3 regions of the Brevibacillus ruminantium genome follow, and region 3 is predicted to be linked to each of the others. Evidence: riboswitches for the same ligand, from Rfam matches in the RefSeq annotation. Region 3 holds a riboswitch; each other region holds the start of a gene.
The links. A riboswitch is a leader RNA that binds a small molecule or an ion and turns the genes downstream of it on or off. The one in region 3 is predicted to bind thiamine pyrophosphate.

Region 1 (7,422 bases), 750 kb from region 3:
GTTTCTCCATATTCTCTTTGATCAGGTGCATCGGCACATGGCCCGGACCTTCGATCATCACCTGGACATCGTGTTTCCAGGCGATTTTCGTCAATTCACCCAAGGTTTCCAGCTCGGCAAACTGGGCTTCGTCGTTGGCGTCGGCAATCGAGCCGGGACGAAGTCCATCCCCCAGTGAAATTGAAATATCATACGCTTTGAGAATCTCGCAGATCTCTTCAAAATGGGTGTACAAGAAATTCTCCTGATGATGAGCCAGACACCAGGCGGCCAGGATAGAGCCGCCGCGGGAGACGATTCCGGTGACGCGATTGGCTGTCATCGGGATGTAGCGGAGCAGCACGCCGGCGTGAATGGTGAAATAGTCCACGCCTTGCTCCGCCTGCTCGATCAAGGTATCCCGGTAGATTTCCCAGGTCAGCTCCTCCGCTTTTCCGTTTACCTTTTCCAGCGCCTGATAGATCGGAACGGTTCCGACAGGGACTGGGCTGTTGCGGATGATCCATTCACGAGTGGTGTGGATATGCTTTCCGGTCGACAAATCCATGATGGTATCTGCGCCCCAGCGAGTGGCCCACATCATTTTTTCCACTTCTTCCGCGATCGAAGAAGTGACGGCTGATGTCCCGATGTTGGCATTCACCTTGACGTGGAAATTCCGCCCGATGATCATCGGCTCTGCCTCGGGGTGATTGACGTTCAGAGGCAGGATGGCACGTCCACTGGCGATTTCATCTCGCACAAATTCGGGAGAAACGCCTTCTCGGATGGCGATGAACTCCATCTCCGGCGTAATGATCCCGCGACGGGCATAATGGAGCTGGGTGACGATTTTCCCTGATTTGGCCCGATGCGGTTTGCGGCTGCCTCGGGGAAAGATCGGGATGGCCGTTGCCCCGCGCTGCTCCTCGGAGTGGAAGCCGTCATCGGCCGGTTGAACTGCGCGGCCTGTATACGGCTCTGTGTCCCCGCGCTCAGCGATCCAGCCTTCGCGCAGAGCGGGAAGACCCTTTTCGATATCAGCCTGATAGTCCGCTGTTGTATATTCACCGCTGGTGTCATAGACCTGGATGGGGGGATTGGGAACTTCGCCGGTTACACCCTGCGAAGGCTGGAGCGAGATTTCCCGCATCGGTACTCGAATGTCCGGTCTGCTGCCGGTCAGATGCACCTTTCGGCTGCCGGGAAATGGTTGTACGGCGGTTAAAGTGAGGGGAGAAGCTTGTGGTGTAGACATGAAAAAACCTCCTTGTCATGGTTGCACGTGGCGTAAACCCTGAGGGAGGCGGAAGAAAAAACGCGTCCAATGACGAAAGGAAACGCCGCAGGAATATCCTGCGACGCCAGACGCGAGAGTGGAAAGGACGTTAAATGCTCGCGAAAATGCGAGTCCTTTCAAGTCATATAGACAAATTCCTCCGCTGGCATTACCCAGTTCAGGTTCAACGGTCGACGACAGAATAGCCGTCCTCTCAGCCTGGTTCCCCAAGCTCCCGTGCGTGTATTTTGATTTGATACAACAACATCATACCATCATTTGGGTTTTATTCAAGCCCCTGACTATTTTTTGTTCTGTATCAGACCGATACCAAGGCCGACAGGGTCTACCAGATAGGCCAAGTAAAATTCATCAAACTCCATCTTCTCCCGTACGATTTTGGCTCCGTGCTCCACCGCGCGGGCGAGTGATTCGTCGATAGAATCGACCTCAATCGTAACGCGTATCCCATGAGGATAATCAGCGGGTCCCAGTGAAATGCCGCCGTCAATCCCCGGCTTCTCATCTCCTCCGGTCGTGACGGTGCGATAATCCCAGTGAGGCTCCCCAATTTTCCAGCCAAACACAGATGAATAAAAGGCAGCAGCTTGCTCTGGATGCTGACTGTTTAATTCGAACAATACGACTCTTGCCATTGTAACGTTCCTCCCCATGAAATACGTACGTCAATGATTTCTTCACCTTTTTACCAATTCCTGCTGGGCTGCCATCCATCCGATCACAATTGAGATGGAAGTAAAGGGAAAGAGGGAGGAGCAACAGACCGTTTACAATCATCGTGAAAACGGTTATACGCTCATTTGTCACTACCGTTGAAACCGCAGGCGATAGGGGAAACTTCCCTCGTCCCGATCTAACGACAAAAGAAAAGCGATCAGCGATGAATCGCCTGATGAGCTTTCGCTTCATCTTCGGGCTTCACATAGATTTCGTAGGTAAAAAGCTCAGAACGCGGCGGCAGGGTGTTGGAGGCATGCTGCCATACATTCCCCAAAGGGGATTTGGTCCGGAAGCTTACGCCGTGCTGCTGCAGTTTGGCTGCGACCCGGGCGTATGCTTCATGTCCGATGGCGATATAGACCAAACATTTGTGGCTCGAAAAGAAACGGGAGAACCATCTCATTCTGCGATCTCTCCTTTCCGATTCAGCTCCTTTTCTGACAATACGAATTTCTCACAAAATGGTTTCGGAAAGCGGACGATCACCTCTTCCGTTTCTTCCGGGAGAAATGATAGGATAGAAGAACAACAGTGAATCAACCACTAAGCCAAACCAGTGGACCAAACAATGACAGCACGCGATCACGGTCGTTTCTATGAAAAACCAGCGGGATCGTATTTCGTAGAATCGCCTTGTGATCAATGAGAGAGGAGCGGTTACGAATGAGTCAGCCATCCGAGCTTCTGCCGCAAGTCATGCATGCAGCTGCACCGATGTTGTCAGACGGCATGAACGCGGAGAACGCCAGCGACTTTTGCCAGATGCTGGTCGATATGATTAATGAGTTTGACACCAATCTGGACGAAGAGCATCAGGTGGCCATGCGGCTGGTCTCCTTCGGTCAGACCATTACCTTTCACGTGACCCATCTTGGCTACTGCAATCCCAGTCTGATCCGATTTTACGGCACCCTGGAAAACGGATCGCTGGTGGAATTGATACAGCATGTCTCGCAAATCAGCTTCTTGCTTATGGCAGTCAAGCGAGTCAATCCGATCGAACCGAAAAAACCAATTGGATTTATCTCCAAATAGGGAACCTCATCATGGGGTTCCCTTTTGCTTCCTTGAGCGGAAAAACCGAGAAAAGCGGAGCAAACCCTGCTCATTTGCAGTAAAATCCTGATCATCTCGCAGAGCCATTTGCAAAAAAACGAAAAAACGGCTGAATTTCAGGGGCTATCCCGAATTGCCGCATTCGATGAGTTCCAGTTCTTGTGATAAAATAAAGGTAATTCAAAAACGGAAAGGATCAGGATACCAATGGTTCCGTATAGGAGCGTATGGAAACGTTATGATCTCTCCTACACATAGCGTCGTAGCATGTCGATCGTCACATCGGCGACTCAACCTGCTGCGAAAGTGAGGAAAAACGTATGGAACGCTGTCTGTATGTCAGAAGTTCCTCCGTGGTCGGTGGGTCGCTGAGGCCAAAACCGAAGACATTGCGAGGAAACCATGATGAGGAGAGCAAAACCGTTACGAAAACAGGTAGCTCAGATTAGTTTGATTTTGTTTGGAGCGTGTTTGTTAGCATTTGCGTATTACCATATCAACTTCCAGAATCACTTGTCGGAAGGCGGATTCGTGGGTTTGGCCCTGCTTGCCAAATACGGATTCAATTTTCCGCCGGCGGTAACGATGCTGGTCCTGGATATCCCGCTGTTTATCATGGCGTGGATGCTCAAAGGACGCCAGTTCATCTGGAACACAATTCTTGCGTCACTCGCTTTTTCAGGCTTTTATGAATTGTTTGAAAGATTTTCGCCAGTTGTCATAGATTTGGGCAACCATATGTTGGCGGCCTCGATTCTCTCCGGCTTGTTGACCGGTCTGGCAACCGGCATTATCCTTCGATTCGGCGCCGCTACGGGCGGTGACGACATCATGTCCGTCCTGCTGAGCAAATACACCGGTCTGTCGATCGGGACGATCTTTCTTTTGCTGGACTGCATGGTGCTGGCGCTGTCATTCCTGTATTTGCCTATGGGAGAAGTCTTCTATACAGTGATCGCAGTTGTGATTGCCAGCCGGGTCATTACCTGGACAGTGGGCAAGTCGGCGATGGCAGAAGAAGAAGAGACGGTTGCCGGACATGGACATGTGGAAGGCGCCCGCTCATCTCTCTGAGTTCCTCTCTTAAAAGGGACGAGAATGAAGACAGGTCCATCTTGCGCTTGCAAATGAACAGCAAACATATAGGGATGAAAAACCGGAGGTAATCTGACTCGCGGTTTTTCTTTTTTTCAGTGAAGGGGGCATCTGCCTACATGCCTCTTTCTTTTGGTGTAAAATAAGAGGAGCGAAAGATGGAAAAGAAACCGCGTAACAGGAGGAGAGATGGTCATGATTGATTTGCAAAAGATCACCCATACTTGGGAGCGTGTAAAAGAGCAAAAACCGCTCGTACATAATATCACCAATGTGGTTGTGACCAATTTTACTGCCAATGGTTTATTGGCATTGGGAGCCTCTCCCGTCATGGCCTACGCAAAGGAAGAGGTAGCCGACATGGCGAAGCTGGCCGGCGTTTTGGTGCTGAATATCGGAACGCTGAATCAGCAAGAGGTAGAGGCCATGATCATCGCCGGTCAGGCGGCAAACGCGAACCAGGTTCCGGTGGTGTTTGACCCCGTTGGCGCTGGAGCCACCGCTTATCGAACGGAAACAGCGCGAAGAATTCTCCAAGAGGTGGACGTCACGCTTCTGCGCGGAAATGCGGCAGAAATTGCGCACGTATTCGGAGAGACCTGGGAAATCAAAGGTGTGGACGCAGGTGAAGATGGTTCGGACCAAGAAAAAATTACGCTTGCTCACAAAACAGCCAAACACTTTCAGACCCATGTGGTGATCACAGGGAAAGAAGATATCGTCTCGGATGGAAGTCAAACCTGCCTGGTGAAAAACGGCCACCCGCTGTTGACGCAGGTGACGGGAACTGGCTGCCTGCTTTCATCGATCATCGGGGCATTTCTGGCTGTGGAAAAAAACGTGCTGCTGGCTGGCGCTTCTGCATTGGTTACCTATGGAGTGGCGGCGCAAATCGCTGCTGAAAAAACGCGGCAACAAGGGCCGGGCAGCTTTCAGATCGAGCTTTTGAATCAACTGGCCATGGTAACAAAAGAAGACATTTTGCGAGATGGGGATGTAACACTTCTCTAATGGATCTGTTCGTTGACTGCCTTGATGCTGAAAAAAGTTTGTTAAATAATCCCTCTTGAAAAATAGCTATTTCTATGTTAGAATCTAGTTTGTTAGTGAGAATTGGATAGAAGATGTTTCTTCTGGATGGATGTCCGAGTGGCCGAAGGAGCACGATTGGAAATCGTGTAGACGGGGATGACTCGTCTCGTGGGTTCAAATCCCACTCCATCCGCCAGAAAAAGCTTGCGGTCGTGGCGGAATTGGCAGACGCGCTAGATTCAGGTTCTAGTGGTGGCAACACCGTGGAGGTTCAAGTCCTCTCGACCGCACCATACATTTTTATGTATGGTGCATTTTGCTTTCAATAGGCATTCTGACAATCGGGAAGTGGCTCAGCTTGGTAGAGCGCTTGGTTCGGGACCAAGAGGTCGCAGGTTCAAATCCTGTCTTCCCGACCATTTCACTTTTCATCGATGTTCTTCATGCAGACAGGCTTGATCCTTGTGCTTGCGGGTGTAGTTCAATGGTAGAACTCCAGCCTTCCAAGCTGGTCGCGTGGGTTCGATTCCCATCACCCGCTCCATTTTGCAAAAGTTGCCCAGCGATGCCGGATCGGCGTGCTGGGTTTTTTGATAACCTAACGCTACATTTAGATCGCTCCCCCATGAACAGGCGTCGATATAAAAAGCGTATCAACCACAGATTCGGTTGATACGCTTTTTTACATGTTTGCAGAGGGCGGAATCTTCCTGAGGTGCTTCTGTCCCGAAGGATGATCGGCGGCACGGCGAGCAGGTTTCCGCTTGATCTGAGGGACGATAATGGCCATCAAAATAATACATACACCTGCCCATTGAGCCGCAGTAACTTGTTCGTGAAGCACGAAGCTGGAGAGCAGAACTACAGTCGGCAGCTCGGCTGCACTGAGAATAGTGGCAAGGCCATTGCCGAGACGAGGGACACCGATCGCCAGACAGAGAATCGGGATAACAGATCCGAAGCAGCCGACGAGCAGCGCGTAAGGGAGCAGGCCTTCCCAAATTCGGCCATTCACGAGAAAAGCAGGCGGATAGACCAGGGAAAGCAATAGGGCTGCAAGACTGATGGAAATCGCGCTGCGGAGATAGGGATTCATCCCGGGCTTAATGCGGCCGCTGAAAAAAATAACCGCAGCAAATGTCGCACCGGAGAGCAATCCTGCTCCCAGTCCAAAGAGACTCACCGATTTTAGGCTGCTCGTATCCAGTCCGCTAGCAAAAACGGTCCCGATGGCCAACAACACAAGAGAAGCCCATTTTTCTGGAGTCGGCCACGTACGGTCAGCCACCGATTCGATCAAGACACCGATCCATGTAAATTGAAAGAGCAGGACGATGGCCAGTGAAGCAGACAGGCTGTTAACTGCTTGATGATAAAAAAAGCTGGTGGAAGCCATCATGATGCTGACAGGAAGCAGCAGGATGACGTAGCGCCAGCGAAAGCGCTCCTTGGAAATAAAAAAAGCGACTGCTGACATGATCAGTCCGCCGAATAGAAGTTGACTGGCACTTAATTCTTTTGGGGTAAAGCCTGCCTGAAAGGCGGCTTTCATAATAATAGAAAGAACCCCGTAGCTTACAGCTCCCGCAAGAACAAGAAGCACGTATCTCCAGTATGACATGGCTGAACTTCCTTCTTTCTGACTAAACAAATTCTACCCGAACTATTGTACTACGGATTGATTTTGGTTACAATAATAGTTTTTGAACTCTTTCACTCGCTAACGAACTGCATTGCTGCCTCGCTGCCAGGATGGCGTCGGTGTGGGTAGGGGAGTGTCTGGTGTGCTTATTCACTGTGTAAATAGATAGATCGCTGCAGGCTCTTCGTTTACACTGAAGAGAGAAAAATGTTCATGGCAAGGCAAGATGTCTGATTGCAAGCGGGGGACTGGGGTAATGAAGCAGGGAGTGTTATATGCAGTGGCCGCCTACCTCATGTGGGGAACGCTGCCGCTGTACTGGAAGGTCTTTGAAAAGATGGGCGCATGGGAGATATTGGCCCATCGTATTTTTTGGTCGGCTGTGTTTGTCGTCGTGTTATTGTATGTTACAAAAAAGCTGAAAGAGTTAAAGAGAGCGGTAACGGACAAAAAGACGTGGGTCTTGCTGTTCCTCAGCTCATTGATTATCAGCGGCAACTGGTTCATCTTCATCTGGGCCGTAAACAACGGACATGTCCTGGAGACGAGCCTTGGGTATTATATGAATCCGTTGATAAGTGTTTTATTCGGGGTCCTT
Region 2 (7,422 bases), 1.9 Mb from region 3:
CAGTGCGGAATGCTTCCCAAAAATTCATGTTACGATCACCTCATCAGACGGGACGGCGATCAAGCGATTTTCCACACGCTCGTCGCGGATAATCACACCGTCCTTAAAAGTGACGATCCTCTCCGCGTGCTGGGCGATATCAAGCTCGTGCGTAACCAGGATGATCGTGACCCCTTGTTCATGCAGCTCCTGAAACATCGCCATGATCTCGGTACCGGACCGAGAGTCCAGGTTTCCCGTAGGTTCGTCGGCTAGCAAAATAGCCGGTTTGTTTACCAACGCTCTGGCAATCGCCACGCGCTGCTTTTGTCCCCCCGACAATTGCGTAGGTTTGTGAAACATACGCTGGGCCAGGCCAACCCGTTCCAAGGCCTCGCTGGCCCGCTTTCTGCGGTTTGAGCGGCTCACCCCGGCATACATCATGGGAAGCTCTACATTATGCAGGGCAGTAGAGCGAGCCAGCAGGTTGAAGGATTGAAAGACGAAGCCGATCTTTTCGTTGCGGACCCGAGCCAACTGTTTGTCACCAAGCTTGCTCACCTCGACCCCGTCCAGCCTGTACGTCCCTTGATCGGGGCGGTCCAGACAGCCAAGCATGTTCATAAAAGTTGATTTCCCCGAGCCCGATGGCCCCATGATGGCGACAAACTCCCCTTGCTCTACGGAGAGGTTGACGCCTCGGAGTATGGGCAGTACAGAATCGCCAGTCTGATATGATTTCGTCAGGCCTTCCACATTCAGCATGGTCCGACCTCCTTTTTTGCAAAGTGGTTACATGCCAGCGATTCCCGGCATGGTGGAAGGTGTGACGGGCGTATCTTCCTGCAAACCTTCTGAAGGATTGAGAATGATTTGCTCATCACCGGTCAGTCCCGATTTGATTTCGGAGGAGAGCTCATTTTCCATGCCCACGGTTACCTTCGCTTTTTTGGCCAAGCCGCCATCTGCGATCCAGACGTAGGTGCTGCCGTCCTGCTCTTGCTGCACCGCTTCAATCGGCACTTGCAAGGCATTTTCCGTTTTCTCCGTCAAAATATCAATATCCACATGGAACCCTGGCTTCATGGCCGATACATCACCTTCGGGCTGCATCGTCACCTTGACACGCGTTTTTTCGCTTGTTCCAGAACTGCTTTGGGTGGTGACCGCGACCGGAGCGATGCGAATCACTTTGGCGTTTAGCTTTTGCTTGCCAAGCGAGCTTCCCTCGATCGTGGCTGTCTGTCCAAGCTTGATTTTGCTGATGTCGGATTCATTGATGTCTGCTTGTACCAGCAGATTGTTCAGGTTGGCCAGCGTTAAAATCTCTGTTCCTTTGTTGACGTATTGACCGTTGTCGGTAGCCAGGCTGATCACCGTACCGTCTTCCGGAGCGATCAGAACGCTTTGCGTCCGTTCCTTTTCCAGCCCTGTCTTATCCACCTGGTATTTGTTGATCTGCGCTTGGAGCGAAGCGACCTCCTCTTTGCGCGGCCCCTTTTGTTTCAAAGTGAGCTGTTGTTTGGCCACGTTGAGCGAGGAGAGATGTGAGTCCAGCTGACCTTTGGCCCGATCTACTTCTTGCTGGGTGGTTGCTCCAGAGGTGAAGAGCTGGTGAAGTCGCTCGTATTCCTTTTTCGCAGCTTCGTACTCCCGCTCCGCTTGAGCGACGCGCTCGCGTTCTTGCGCCAGCTCCTCCGGCTCACTTCCTGCCTGAGCTTTGGACAAATTGGCTCGTGCCAGCTCAATCTGTGCATCCAGCTCCAACAAGCGGCTTTCGACGTCCGAGGTATCAATTTTTCCGATTACCTGCCCCTTTTTTACGACATCTCCTTCCTTGAGTGTAAATTCACGCAAAGTCCCGTTCACATTTGCATAGAGCTTATGTTTTTCCTCCGCCACGACACTGCCGGATGTGAGGATGCGAGATTCCAATGTGGACGTCATGACTGAGCCGACCTGTACCTGCATGCCTATCGCTTGCTCTGACCCCATCAGTTTCACGCCAACGGCTCCGATCACCAAAACCGCAGTGATGGAACCAATAATCCACCATCGTTTTTTCATAGTTTCCGATCCCCTTGCCAAGTATTGTAAGCAGTACTATCGACTCTGTTTTACGGAGGGCTGTCCTGAAAGTAACAGGTATGACCTCTTGTTCACAAAATGTTCACAAATGCCGGCGAGAAAAGGGAAAGGAAAAAGTGAGCAGAAAATGTGGCATCTTCGGCCGAACTCTTGCAAGGCCCCACCAGTAAGATGTAGGAAGATAAGCAAGACTTCACAGGGAGGGAGCCATGAACCAGGGACTTCGTTTTGACTACTCCCATACGTGCGCTTTTCTCGATCAACACGACTGGGACCGGGTTGCTCCGGAAGTGTTGGACGCTCATATTCGCCTTCACCAGGGGACGGGTCCAGGAAGCGATTCTCGCGGATGGCTCGACTTGCCAGTCCAGGACAAAAAATCCGAACGAAAGCAGATAAAAGAAGCGGCTGAAAAGATCCGGTCCACGTCCGATGTGCTGGTTGTCATCGGGATCGGGGGATCGTATCTGGGCGCCAAAGCTGCGCTTGATATGCTCGGTCACCATTTCACCAATCTGTTGTCAGCAGACAAAAGAGGCGGGCCGGAGATCTATTTTGTGGGCAATAATGTCAGTTCCGTATACATCGCTCAGCTGCTGGAGCTGCTTGCTGGGAAAGATGTCTCTTTGAATGTGATTTCCAAATCGGGTGCGACCTTGGAACCAGCCATTGCGTTTCGCGTGTTTCGCGATTGGATGGAGAAAAAATACGGGTCTGAGGGAGCGCGTTCCCGGATTTATGTGACGACGGACAGGAAACAAGGAGTGCTCAGGCGGCTGGCAGAAAGAGAGGGATACGAGAGTTTTGCTATCCCCGATGACGTGGGGGGACGGTACTCGATTTTTACGCCGGTCGGATTGTTGCCCATCGCAGTAGGCGGGAGCAATATTGACGAAATTCTGAGTGGAGCGGCTGATGGAAAAGTGAGGTTTGAGACGCCGAAGTTGGTCGACAATCCTTGCTACCAGTATGCCGCTGCTCGCCATTTGCTGCATCAAAAGGGAAAGCTGATCGAGGTGCTGGTCAGCTACGAGCCGCGCTTCCGTTTTTTCGCCGAGTGGTGGAAACAGCTCTTCGCCGAGTCAGAGGGCAAGAGAGGCAAAGGAATTTTTCCTGTAGCGGCAGAGTATTCTACCGATCTTCACTCGATCGGACAGTATCTGCAAGACGGGAAGCGCCATCTGTTCGAAACCGTCCTGACGGTCCGGAAATCTGAGGTTGACGTGACCATATCGGTTGATCCGCATAATCTGGATGGCCTGCAATACCTCGATGGAAAAGGGATGGATGAGATCCGTGCGCGGGTAGTGGAAGGGGCGCTGCTGGCTCATACCGATGGCGGCGTACCTAATCTGGTAGTGGAAATTCCGCGCCTGACAGCGTATCATTTTGGTGAGTTGGTCTATTTTTTTGAAAAGGCCTGTGCGATCAGCGGATACCTGCTGGGGGTCAATCCCTTTGATCAGCCTGGGGTGGATGCCTACAAGATGAATATGTTTGCTTTGCTGGGCCGCCCCGGTTTTGAAAAATTAAAAGCGGAATTGGAAGCGAGAATTCGTGGAAACCACAAAATCCTACCTGACTGTAAAAGAAACATCTGAATACCTGGAGCTGCCCGTCACATTTATTCTTGAAAAAATTCGGGAAGGACGCATCCGTGCTGTTCACAACGGAGAGGAGTATCTCATCAACAAAGAACAATTCCAGCATTATCTGGAGCAGATGCGAAAGCTGAGGGAATTCGAGGAAGCCGAAAAGCACGAACCTGTCCCGGAGAGCTACGATGTCAAGGATGAAGATTAACCGGTTCTTGTCAGACAGCAATGCAGAGGAATATACTGAAGAGGTAAATGAATAGATCGAAAAGTAACTGGGGGAGTCCATCATGCTGGGCTGAGAGGACGGAAGCTGTGACCCGTCGACCCTTTGCACCTGATCCAGATCATGCTGGCGAAGGGAAGTGGCTGCACGCAGACAGATGGTTGTCTGCCGGTGCTTTGGGATGCTTTTTCAATGCCCGCCTTTTCCTGCTGGAGAGGGTGGGCTTTTCTATTGGATAGAAGGAGAGGAAGAGACGTGACGGACTGTTTACTGGTAGGGGGAGGCATTATCGGCTTGAGCCTGGCTTACGAATTGTCCCGTAGAGGTATGACAGTTACCTTGGTGGAGCAAGGCGATTGGGGAGGGCAGGCATCCTCGGCAGCAGCCGGAATGCTGGCACCACTCAAAGAGTTTTCCAAGCCTGGGGACATGCTCGAACTGGGAGTCGCCTCGCTTCGGCTCTACCCGGAGTGGGTGAGTGCGCTGCAGGAGGTGTCGGGAGCTGACGTGCAGGCGACGCCATCCGGTGTGCTCACGGTTGCCCTTACGGAAGAAGAAACTGCTTCCATGGAAAAAAAATACAGATGGCAAAAGGAAGCAGGCTATAACGTTCAGTGGATGAGCGCAAGAGAGATGCAAGAGCTGGAGCCGCTGATCACGGAACACGCGATGGCGGGAATCTATTCACGGGAAGAAGGTCATATCAATAACCGTTTGCTGCTGGCCGCATTGGTGCTGGCCTGCCGAAATCAGGGGGTGAAGCTGCTGTCGGGCTGTGTCGTAACCGGCATGGCTACCGAAGGGACTCGTGTTGTCGGGGTGCAAACGGCTGCTGGAAAACTGCTGGCATCGCATACCGTGATTACTTCAGGGGCATGGGCTGGAATCATGGCGGGCTGGCTCCAATGCCCGGTGCCCATCAGACCGGTCCGCGGGCAGGTAGCGGCTGTCTCCTCCATCGGCTTCCCTTTGCAAACCGTCATTTTCGGAACGACCGGGTATATCACGCCCAAACGGGACGGAAAAATTGTCTTGGGAGCAACAGAGGATGAAGCGGGATTTCAGCGGGAAGTCACGTTAAGCGGACTTACCCATATCGTAAATGGCGTGCGGCCGTATGTGCCCGCGTTGCAAACGGCTGCTTTTCTCGAGGCTTGGGCAGGTTTGCGTCCCGCTACCGCAGACGGCAAGCCGCTGCTGGGCCCTGTTCCCGGATGGCAAGGCATCTCGATCGCTGCTGGACATTTTCGCAACGGGATCTTGCTCTCCCCGATCACGGCAAAAGTGATGGCCGATTATCTGGAGAGCGGACAGGCAGAGCCGCTGGCCTCCTTTTCGCCGGCCCGGTTCGTCCAATCGCCGGCAGCGATCTGAAAAGGACCCGGAAAATAGGCTAGACCTCTTCGGAAAATAGACACCTCCCCATCCACTGCCGTATATGGTAATAAAGAAACACGAGAGGGGAGGAGTTCTTCGATGGAAGAGTCAAACAAGGAGTTGTTTCATGTTGATCAAGAAGCGATCAGCATGATCAGGGATATTCGCCATACCGTTCAGAATGTCTGTCAGGAACACGCTCGGCAAAGGGTGAGGATTGAAGCACTGGACGGGCAGGTGTACGAGGGGGAAATCGTCGACTGGGATGACCAGAATGTTTATGTCGAGATTGAAGAAGAAGTGGATGATTGGGAAGAGTATGAGCCTGATCTTGCCCCTGTTTCGTGGTCTCCCTATGGTTCGGCCAGCCCGTTTGGTTCGGCTTCTCCCAATATGCAGGCTCCTTTTACAGCCGTAAGTCCATTTTCGACCGGTCCAAATGTACGGCCCTATCCAGGTCCCGGCGGTTTTCCAGGCCCTGGCGGATATCCAGGTCCCGGCGGTTTTCCAGGCCCTGGTGGATATCCAGGCCCCGGTGGATTTCCCCATACGGCAGTATCCCCCGAGAGTACGACCCGTCCTTCCACTTTACCGTCGTATCCGTCGTATCCGTCATTTCCATTTCCACAACCGCAAACCCAGCCCTATTGCGTACCGTGCGTGCCGCTGGTAGCTCCACTGCAGCAGGTTAGTCCTGCGGAAACGGAAAAGAAACCGACGAAAGTAAGCCCGGCGGAAACTGTGCGTCCCTTTCCGCCTTATCCCTACCCGCCGTATCCGCCTGTAGCCCCATTCCCGCCATATCCACCATTGCGGCCGCTGCCAGTACCTCCACCGCCACTGCCACCGCCGCCGCCGCTCGTGCCGCCGTATTGCTCCTCGGAGTTCCAGCCTCGGCGTTGTCGAAAAAAAGTCATACCCTTGGCGCTCTTTTCCCTATTGTCGATTGTGCTGATATAGGGAGGGTGTTTGCCCTCGATTGCAAAAGCCTCACCCGGTAAAGCGGTGCTGGGGCTTCTTTGCGTTTTCCCTGCTTTTCCAAGGTTGATGAGTACAACCCTGGTATTTGTCGCACACTAATGTAACCACAACTGGGAAAAACGGAAAAGCAGAAAGGAAGGGATTGGAGTGAAAACCATTCAAAGCAGTCTGGAAGGGACGAGAGCAACGTATGGATATTTCCGCGAATCTCTGGAGCCCGACGGATTTACCCTCTCCAACTGGGACTATAATGGCGGTTTTCTGGATAAAAAGCTGGACGATGAAGGCATGGTATATCTGCGAATACCCGTGCAGGTGCAAGAAGGCGAACTGGATGGAGCCGATGCTTGGCTGGAAATGGGAACTCCATTTGTCCTGAAGCACGTCTATCAACAGGATGTGGAAGAAGATATCGGATATATTTCCGCTGTAGGCTCCGCAGCGATGAACCAATTCCAGGAGCCTGTCGACAAGGACGGCGAAGTAGAAGACTACTGGCTGCGCAAGGCGGAAGCCATCATACGGGATTTGGAGAACAGATTTGAATAACAACCGGAGCAGACCAACGGGCCGCAGAACTTAGTGGCCCGTTTTTCTATGGAATGCGATGATCACTGCTCTTGTCCGCATAGCAAGATGAGAGAAGGTAAGGTAAAATGGCAGTAGATGGGAAAGCATGACTTGTAAACAGGGAGTGTGGAAAACCATGTCGTGGTATCATACCCTGCTCACCTGGTACTGGCGTCTCAGGAAGCCTCTGACACTGGGGGTCCGCATCATTGTGACAGACCGTGAAAAAGGCGTTCTGTTGGTTCGTCACACCTATGTGAAGGGATGGTACCTTCCAGGGGGAGGAGTAGAGAAGGGAGAATCGTTCGAGGATGCCGCCAGGCGAGAGCTGTGGGAGGAGTGTCGGGTAGAGACGATGGGCCTGTCATTGTGCCATCTCTACTACAGTGAACGAGAAGGGAAACGGGATTACATCGCCCTTTTTCATGTGGAGCACTATCTGCTGCATCAGCGACCAGAACCTGATTCGGAAGTGGCTGAAATGCGCTTTTTTTCCTGGAATGAATTGCCCGAGGATATCACACCGGCGACCCTTCGAAGAATACAGGAATTTTCTCAAAAGCAATATCTCACAGATCGCTGGTAAGTCTCACGGAGAACCATGCA
Region 3 (7,422 bases):
CCCCAACAGTTGCTCGCGCAGATTCCACAGGGATTGAAATACAGCGCTTGGCGGCGGCAAAATAAATGCGGGGACATCAAGGATTCGGCACGCTGTTTCCCAGACGAGCAATAGCCCGAGGAGGGAAAGCAAAAACATCAGTCCCTTCCGAAATGATGACATCAGCCCCCCCTCCTTTCCCCGACGGCATGGGCAGAGCTGCGCAAAAGCTGCCAGATTTCCTCCCGCAATGCGTGAAAGGCAGGATCGTTTCGGCTGCTCATGGATCTGGGCCGCGGAACGGCGACTCGAAGCTCCACCGGCTGGCGAATGGGGGCACCCAAAAGGACAACCACCCTGTCTGCCAACAGGATTGCCTCGTCGATGTCATGGGTAATCAACAGCATCGTACTGCCTGTTTGCTGCCACATCGAGTGGAGCCACTCCTGCATCTCCATCCGTGTGATCCCGTCCAGCGCACTGAAAGGCTCATCCAACAGGAGCAAATCAGCTCCCGTCAACAAGGCCCGCATAAAGGAGACGCGTTGTCGCATCCCTCCGGAAAGTTCCTCCGGGTACGCATCTTTCCATTCAGCAAGGCCAAACCTCGGCAGTTCTTGCTCGACACGCTCACGGATCGCTCGTTGTGAAAATCCTTGTATTTCCAGCGGTAAACCCGCATTTTCAGCCACAGTCCGCCAGGCCAGGAGCAGATCCCGCTGGGGCATGTAGCCAACCTGCCCCAGCCGTTTTGTCGCTGGCTGTCCATCAAGACGGATGACACCGTGCTCGGGCTGAAGCAGGCCGGCTGCCAGTTGAAAAAGCGTACTCTTCCCGATCCCGCTCGGCCCGATCAGACTTACCAGCTCACCTTTTTGGATCTCCAAGCCAAACCTATCCAAGATAGGCTGATCTCCATAGGAAAAACTGACTTGCGAAAATGCTAGTTTCTCTCGCACGGCCACTCTTCCTCCGTGTAAGCCATCTCCCAGAACAGATATTCCATGCGCGAGGTATTCAAGAAATGCTCCTCCAGTATAGCCAGCTCAGCTTCCGTTTTGCCCTCGGCCAGTTGGTCCATCAGATCGATCAACCATTGCGCCAGCTCACCGAATTCCTCCGAGCTGTAGGTGCGCACCCAATCCCCGTACCATTCATGCTCAATCGCGCCTTCGATCATCGCCAGCCGTTTCCCGATTTCCCAATAGCTCCAGGCACACGGGAGAACCGCACTTACCAGATCGGCAAGCGAGCCCTGGTGAGCTACTTTCAGCATGTAGCTGGTGTACGCCAGCATGACAAACGAGGGCTTGGTTTGCTCCAGCTCTTCACGTGTGATCCCGAACCGCGCCGCGTATTGCCGATGAAGATCCATTTCAAAATGAAGCGTGGCCTCCTGTAGAGATGCAAAGCGAGAACTGGTCGCCAAATCCGTCGCCTTTGTACTGGCGATGGCGAACATTTTGGCGTATTCGATCAAATAGACGTAATCCTGCTTCATGTAGAAGCGGAAAGATTGGACGGGAAGGCTTCCGTCGCCAAGACCAGTCACAAAGGGGTGACGATGCGTCCGCTCCCAGATCGGGTCTACTTTCTTACGCAGACGCTGCGTAAAGGTTGACATGTTGACACACTCCTCTTCTTCTTGCTCGTGCTCCTATATCCAGGTGGTGTTCTCATAATGCGTGTTCGTCGCTGCGACTTTATTCAATCATGCCTTCCAGAGGACTGCTCGCTGAAGCATAGCGCTTTTTCGGAATTCTACCGGCCAGGAAGCCTTTTCTGCCTGCCTCGACTCCCAGTTTCATCGCTTCCGCCATCAGTACAGGATCATCGGCGAGAGCCACGGCTGTGTTGAGCAGGACGCCATCTGCGCCAAGCTCCATGGCCAGCGCACAATCAGCCGGGGAACCGATGCCCGCATCAATGATGACCGGCACCTTGGCGTCCTCGATGATAAACCGGAGGTTGTTTGCATTGATGATGCCCTGACCAGAACCGATCGGGGAAGCTCCCGGCATGACGGCATGTACGCCTACTTCCTGCAAATGTCTTGCTAAAATCGGATCATCATTGGTGTAAGTCAGGACGATGAATCCCTCTTCGACGAGAATTCGGGAGGCTTCCAGCGTACCGATAGGGTCCGGCAGCAGTGTTTTCGGATCGCCGATTACTTCGACCTTGATCATGTCGCACAGACCTGATGCTTTTGCCAATCGTGCAATCCGTACCGCCTCCTCTGCCGTGTATGCTCCTGCTGTATTAGGCAGCAGCGTAAACTGTTTCAAGTCCAACTGTTCCAGAAAGTTTGGTTCATGCGGGTTTTCCAAATTTAAACGACGTATGGCAAATGTCAATATTTCCGCTTCTGAAGCAGCCACGGCCTTGCCTTGCAGCTCCAGATCGGGAAATTTTCCCGTACCCAGAAGCAGGCGCGAGCGAAATTCATACGGTCCAATTTTCCATGTATCCATCTTGATCATCCTCCACCGACAAAGTGTACAATTTCAATTCTGTCTCCATCCATAACCGGTGTTTCTTCATAGCGGGAGCGATCCACGATCTCGCCGTTTCGCTCTACAATGACGATTTTTTCTTGCAACTGGTAGGACAGCAGCAATTCACGCACATTCTGTATCGTGTCAGCCAGCTCCGTTCCCTTGCCATTTAACTGGACCTGCATATTCTCCCTCCTCAGCGCACTTGATGGTTTGTTCAAACGAGACGTCATAAAAAAACGGCCGCTTCCACCTGTATCATGAGACAACAGACGGAAGAAGCCGTATTTATACGGTACATCCGGGGCGGATAAAAAAAACCATCCGCCTCGGATGGTTGTGGTTGCTGATCTGCATGGGGTGATGTCGTGACTGCTAGAGAACACATGACATCGACCTTCTCGCTGATGAGCTGATACCTCTTCCTCCGCTGGCATGACCCAGTTCAGGTTCAACGGTCAGTAACGCATTCGTTACAATCTCAGCCGATTTCGCCCGGCTCCCGTTTGGTATTGAACGTCATTATTTGGTTCGATTTCTACACTATCACGCTATTTTGCGTTTGTAAAGGTTTCCTTGTACAAAATCTCCAGTTCGACCAGACAACGCTCGGCCCATTTTGTCGTCTTTCGCAGCTTTTCCATTTCCCGCTCCAACGTCACCTTTACCGACTCCTTGTAATCAGGCAAAGCGCCGTTGTAACCCATCACGGTCTGTGTGGGAACCATGATTTTTTCCAGATAAGAGAGCGCTGGTCTCTGGTGAAACAGCGGCACATCAACTTCCAGCGGATTGTGCAAATCACCTTGCGTTGGATATTTCGTCACGGCCATAACTTTTACCAATAATTTTTCACCGTGATTTTCGACCACTTCCGTAATGTACTCGCCCGTTTTGTGGCCCACACGAACATGATCGCCCGGATTCCATGAAGTCATCGTAATCGTCCCCTCCTCATTCATTTGTCCATTTTATGGAAAACAACGTATGTTATCCCTCTATTTTTGCCAGAAGAAGCCCACGTGCATGGGAAAGGAGATCATCGACCGGCAGCGTAGCAGCACCGCCTCCTTGCGCCATGGACGGACTTCCACCGCCTTTTCCATCGATTAGCGGCAGGGTTTCCTTGACCAACTGATTCATCTCCACTGTAACGTCTGTACCGCGAGCAAAGACAAGCTGAAGCTTTTCACCAGTTGTCGCAAACAAAACGATGGCCTTTGCATCCTGGGAAGTGATTGCTCGCGCCAACTGTTGAAGCTCTTGCATACTGCGCCCCGCAAAAGAAGTCAGAACCAGCCGCAGATTACCTCCCAGCCCTTCAGACTCTTTTCGCAAGCGTTCGGCTTCCAGACTGAGCAATTCCATTTCCTTTTGCTGCAAAGCCTCTTTCAAAGCTTCTTTTTCAGTCAGTAGACGCCCCAACACTTCACATGCCTCTGACTCACTGGTCCCCAGTAATCTCATCAAGTCCTGCAGCAGCTTTTGTTTTCGTGAATAATCGGCAAAGGCTCGGGCACCGCAGACAAACTGGACGCGGATGTTGCCGCGATGACGCTCCCAACCGATAATCTTGATTGGCCCCACTTCGCCGGTTGTATGCGGATGTGTACCGCCACAGGGGTTGTAATCAAAGTCTTTGATCATCACGACCCGGATATTTTCCGTTACGGTCGGTTGTTTGGTGAGGGGCAACTGCGCCAGCTCTTCTTCTGTGACAAACCGCGCTTCAATCGGGCGGTTTTCCATCACGATCTGATTGGCCAATCGCTCAACCCTCTCCGCCAGCTCCGCTGCCAGTGTATCCAGCTCTACATCAATCGTCACATGCTCGCGTCCCAGGTGAAAGGCGACGGTCTGCGCTCCTGCGATTTCGATAAAGGATGCTGACAAAATATGCTGACCTGCATGCTGCTGCATCAGATCAAAACGGCGCTCCCAATCAATCTGTCCGGCAACCTTTGTTACGTCTTCCGCGATCGGTGCATCCAAGCGATGCCTGATCTCCCCCGCGACCTCCTCCACATCCGTAACCTGTCGATTACCGAGGGTCCCCAGATCGCATGGCTGACCCCCGCCCGTCGGGTAAAACGCGGTCTGCGTCAGCACCACATAAGGTTGTCCATTCTCTTCCGCACCGCGCTTGACAATCTCTGCCTCAAAACTCTGCAAATAGGCGTCCTGGTAGTACAGTTTGTCGTCCATGGCTGCTCCTTCCCGGTTGCCGCACACTGCGGACAACTCTTCCATTTCCTCCCTGTCCGCATCCTTGTATAATGGTGGGAGGAGGTGTTATGTTTGTCCAAAAAATATTTCACTCTTGATGAAGCAAATCAATTGCTCCCGTATGTACGCGAGGAACTCTCCTTTTTACAGGAGACAAAACGCCGCTTTTATAGCATGTATGAAGAATTACAGCAAGTGAAAAAACAACAACCCCAGGACGAGCAAGCGGTGTTTACACTGGAATGCCGCCTGGAGTTTATGGATTTGGAATCACAACTTCACATCAGCCAGTTGATGGAAAAAGGTATCCAGGTCAAAGATATCGACATCGGCCTGTTTGACTTTCCGTCCGTTATCAACGGGGAAGAAGTGCTGCTCTGTTGGAGAGCCGGGGAGCCGCGGATCATGCACTATCATAGTCTCACCGATGGATTCGCCGGGCGTAAACGGATCGAATAGATCACACTTTCTTATGCAAACAGCTTGTACATCTTCTCTTCGCGGACCAAGCGTTCTTCCGGCGAAGCCAGATCGTACTTTTTTAACAGGTGAAACAGTTCATTCAACGTCTCCTGTGTCAGTGTTTTATCCAACAGCCCGCTCAGTTGCTGCGCCAGGGCCGGGGGCAAATAAGGGGTCTGCTCGACGAGCTTACTCTGGACATCCTCGGTACTGTGGTTCAGTCTGCACTCTCCCATGATCTCCCTCCTCGTTCTTTTGCCAACATCATACCATGTTTTGCATAGAGAAAAAAAGCGTACAGACTCGAGCGGACTGTACGCTTTTTTCTTATGTTCTCCGCTTTCTGACACGGAAGTTGTCTTCGATCAAGAGCCAATTCTGCGGAAAAGGAAGGCCCAGTCTCCAATAGCTGACGCCTCGCAGATTCAACTCTTTGACCAGATTGAATTTGGCTTGGATCGACCTTGCATCCTCAAACCAGACACGATGATTCCGCCCCGCATCATCGGTGTACTCAAAGAACGGTGCCTGTGCCTGATTGTCGTACTGAATCGCGACCTGCCTGGCCTGGGCAAGCGCTACAGCTGCTTGCGGACTAAGGGCGCGAGCTGTGGTACCTGGTTGAAAAGGCAGCGTCCAATCATACCCGTAGAGGTTTTGTCCCATCATGATCTTCCCAGCCGGCATCTCGGTCAGGGCATATTCGAGGACCTTGCGTACCGGACCAATCGGTGAAACCGGCATCGGCGGTCCCCCGCTGTATCCCCACTCATAGGTCATGATGACCACAAAGTCGGCAATTTCACCGATCGCTCTATAGTCATGAGCCGCGTACCATTTTCCTGGCTGCGCCGCACTGGTTTTGGGCGCTACCGCGACAGACATCATCAGACCATTTGCTCTGGCCCGCTCCTTTGCCCGGCGCAGAAAACGGGCATACGCTTCTCGGTCAGTTGCGGGCAATGCTTCCAGATCAAAATGGATATCCCCAAATCCCAGTTCATTGGCCGTACTGATGATATTGTCCAACAGCTTGTTTTGAATCGTCATGTCATTCAGCACGAGACTGCCCAGCTCAGGGCTGAACTGATCTCCCTCAAGATTAGTGATGGCCATCATCAAAACGACCTTGTTTTCATCAGCAATCCGGCGAAAATCATCCAGCGGCGGGGGAGTCAGGGTACCATCCCGATTTATCCGAAAGCTGAACGGAGCAAGGTAGGTCAGATGTGGGGCAGCTTGTCGGACATCTGCCTCCAGTGCCTCGGTCACTCTCTGCCTCGGCTCCGCATATGCATTAAAATCAGCTGCCCGGCGCGGCCTGGGCGGAATGTACAATCGCTGCCCGATCTGAAGCGGGCGGTAAAGCGAAATTCCGTTGACCCGCGCCAATTCGGGGGCACTGATTCCGTAGTTTTGACCTATGGTATAAAGCGTATCTCCCGCCTGTATCCAGTAGTAGCTGCCTACAATCGGGATGACCAGCGCCTGTCCGACGACGAGTCGATCCGGTTCAGGAATCTGGTTGGCCTGAGCGATTGCAATCGCTGTGGTGTTGTAGCGCTCTGCAATGACACTCAAGGTTTGTCCTTGCTCGACAACATGGATTTGCATGCTTCTCCTCCTTCGCGATCTGTCCTCTGTGATTGATGTATTCATCGCGAAGGAAATAGGTGTTTGTCTAGGTGAAGCTTCTGAAAAGCCGATACAAAAAATCTACGGAATGAAAGGCGTAATGTCTCTCTTTCAACTGACCGCTGTCAAACAAGAGAAGCCCAGGCACGCTCGTAATGGTCCATTTTTCTGCCAGCTCTGGCATCGTATTGATATTAACCTGAAACAACATCAGTCGGGGTATTGTCTGCTCCACAATATCCAGCATCCTCGCTGCCAGTTTGCAGGTCCCGCATAATGGTGTATAGACAAATATAGCTATTTTCCTGCCCGAGACAGGAGTCTCGATGCTCGTTAGGATGTCCTGTGTCAACTCTTGCACCTGTCCATCTCCCCGTTTCTTGCTTGCTCAATCCAGTACCATGCTAGAGTGCTGAGGCTGGCGATGTCAAGTCTGAGGGCGGGGACATGTATTTGCCAATACAGTTGAATCAAAACCTGCCTTGTATCCGGAATACAATCTCTGCAAACAGCGCCGCAAAGAAAAACGTGCCTGTATAAACAACCAGTGAGATGACAACAATTCGCCAGCTTAGTCGCTTGAAGCTCTCGATGTCCTTTCCGAGAGACAGACCTGCATAAG

Region 1: it holds a riboswitch for thiamine pyrophosphate, as region 3 does, so the genes downstream of both, thiC (phosphomethylpyrimidine synthase ThiC) here and thiS (sulfur carrier protein ThiS) in region 3, are expected to answer to the same signal.
Region 2: it holds a riboswitch for thiamine pyrophosphate, as region 3 does, so the genes downstream of both, thiO (glycine oxidase ThiO) here and thiS (sulfur carrier protein ThiS) in region 3, are expected to answer to the same signal.

What each region holds. Positions count from the first base shown of each region.
Region 1 is NZ_CP098755.1:1,943,897-1,951,318, forward strand. It holds gene thiC (phosphomethylpyrimidine synthase ThiC) at 1-1,237, opposite strand, end outside; TPP riboswitch at 1,397-1,506, opposite strand; gene NDK47_RS09470 (VOC family protein) at 1,561-1,914, opposite strand; gene NDK47_RS09475 (hypothetical protein) at 2,154-2,402, opposite strand; gene NDK47_RS09480 (DUF6173 family protein) at 2,663-3,034, shown strand; gene NDK47_RS09485 (YitT family protein) at 3,458-4,129, shown strand; gene thiM (hydroxyethylthiazole kinase) at 4,349-5,161, shown strand; tRNA gene NDK47_RS09495 (tRNA-Ser) at 5,286-5,378, shown strand; tRNA gene NDK47_RS09500 (tRNA-Leu) at 5,389-5,475, shown strand; tRNA gene NDK47_RS09505 (tRNA-Pro) at 5,525-5,601, shown strand; tRNA gene NDK47_RS09510 (tRNA-Gly) at 5,653-5,726, shown strand; gene NDK47_RS09515 (EamA family transporter) at 5,865-6,803, opposite strand; gene rarD (EamA family transporter RarD) at 7,081-7,422, shown strand, end outside.
Region 2 is NZ_CP098755.1:4,565,830-4,573,251, reverse strand. It holds gene NDK47_RS22555 (ABC transporter permease) at 1-28, opposite strand, end outside; gene NDK47_RS22550 (ABC transporter ATP-binding protein) at 25-744, opposite strand; gene NDK47_RS22545 (efflux RND transporter periplasmic adaptor subunit) at 772-2,046, opposite strand; gene NDK47_RS22540 (glucose-6-phosphate isomerase) at 2,277-3,668, shown strand; gene NDK47_RS22535 (excisionase family DNA-binding protein) at 3,625-3,870, shown strand; TPP riboswitch at 3,930-4,043, shown strand; gene thiO (glycine oxidase ThiO) at 4,144-5,262, shown strand; gene NDK47_RS22525 (hypothetical protein) at 5,365-6,225, shown strand; gene NDK47_RS22520 (YugN family protein) at 6,394-6,795, shown strand; gene NDK47_RS22515 (NUDIX domain-containing protein) at 6,953-7,402, shown strand.
Region 3 is NZ_CP098755.1:2,693,797-2,701,218, reverse strand. It holds gene NDK47_RS13365 (ABC transporter permease) at 1-162, opposite strand, end outside; gene NDK47_RS13360 (ABC transporter ATP-binding protein) at 162-938, opposite strand; gene tenA (thiaminase II) at 923-1,603, opposite strand; gene NDK47_RS13350 (thiazole synthase) at 1,683-2,453, opposite strand; gene thiS (sulfur carrier protein ThiS) at 2,459-2,662, opposite strand; TPP riboswitch at 2,883-2,993, opposite strand; gene kapB (kinase-associated lipoprotein KapB) at 3,029-3,415, opposite strand; gene NDK47_RS13335 (alanyl-tRNA editing protein) at 3,468-4,727, opposite strand; gene NDK47_RS13330 (DUF2203 domain-containing protein) at 4,776-5,162, shown strand; gene NDK47_RS13325 (hypothetical protein) at 5,174-5,401, opposite strand; gene NDK47_RS13320 (glycoside hydrolase family 18 protein) at 5,493-6,779, opposite strand; gene NDK47_RS13315 (thioredoxin family protein) at 6,847-7,161, opposite strand; gene NDK47_RS13310 (hypothetical protein) at 7,271-7,422, opposite strand, start outside.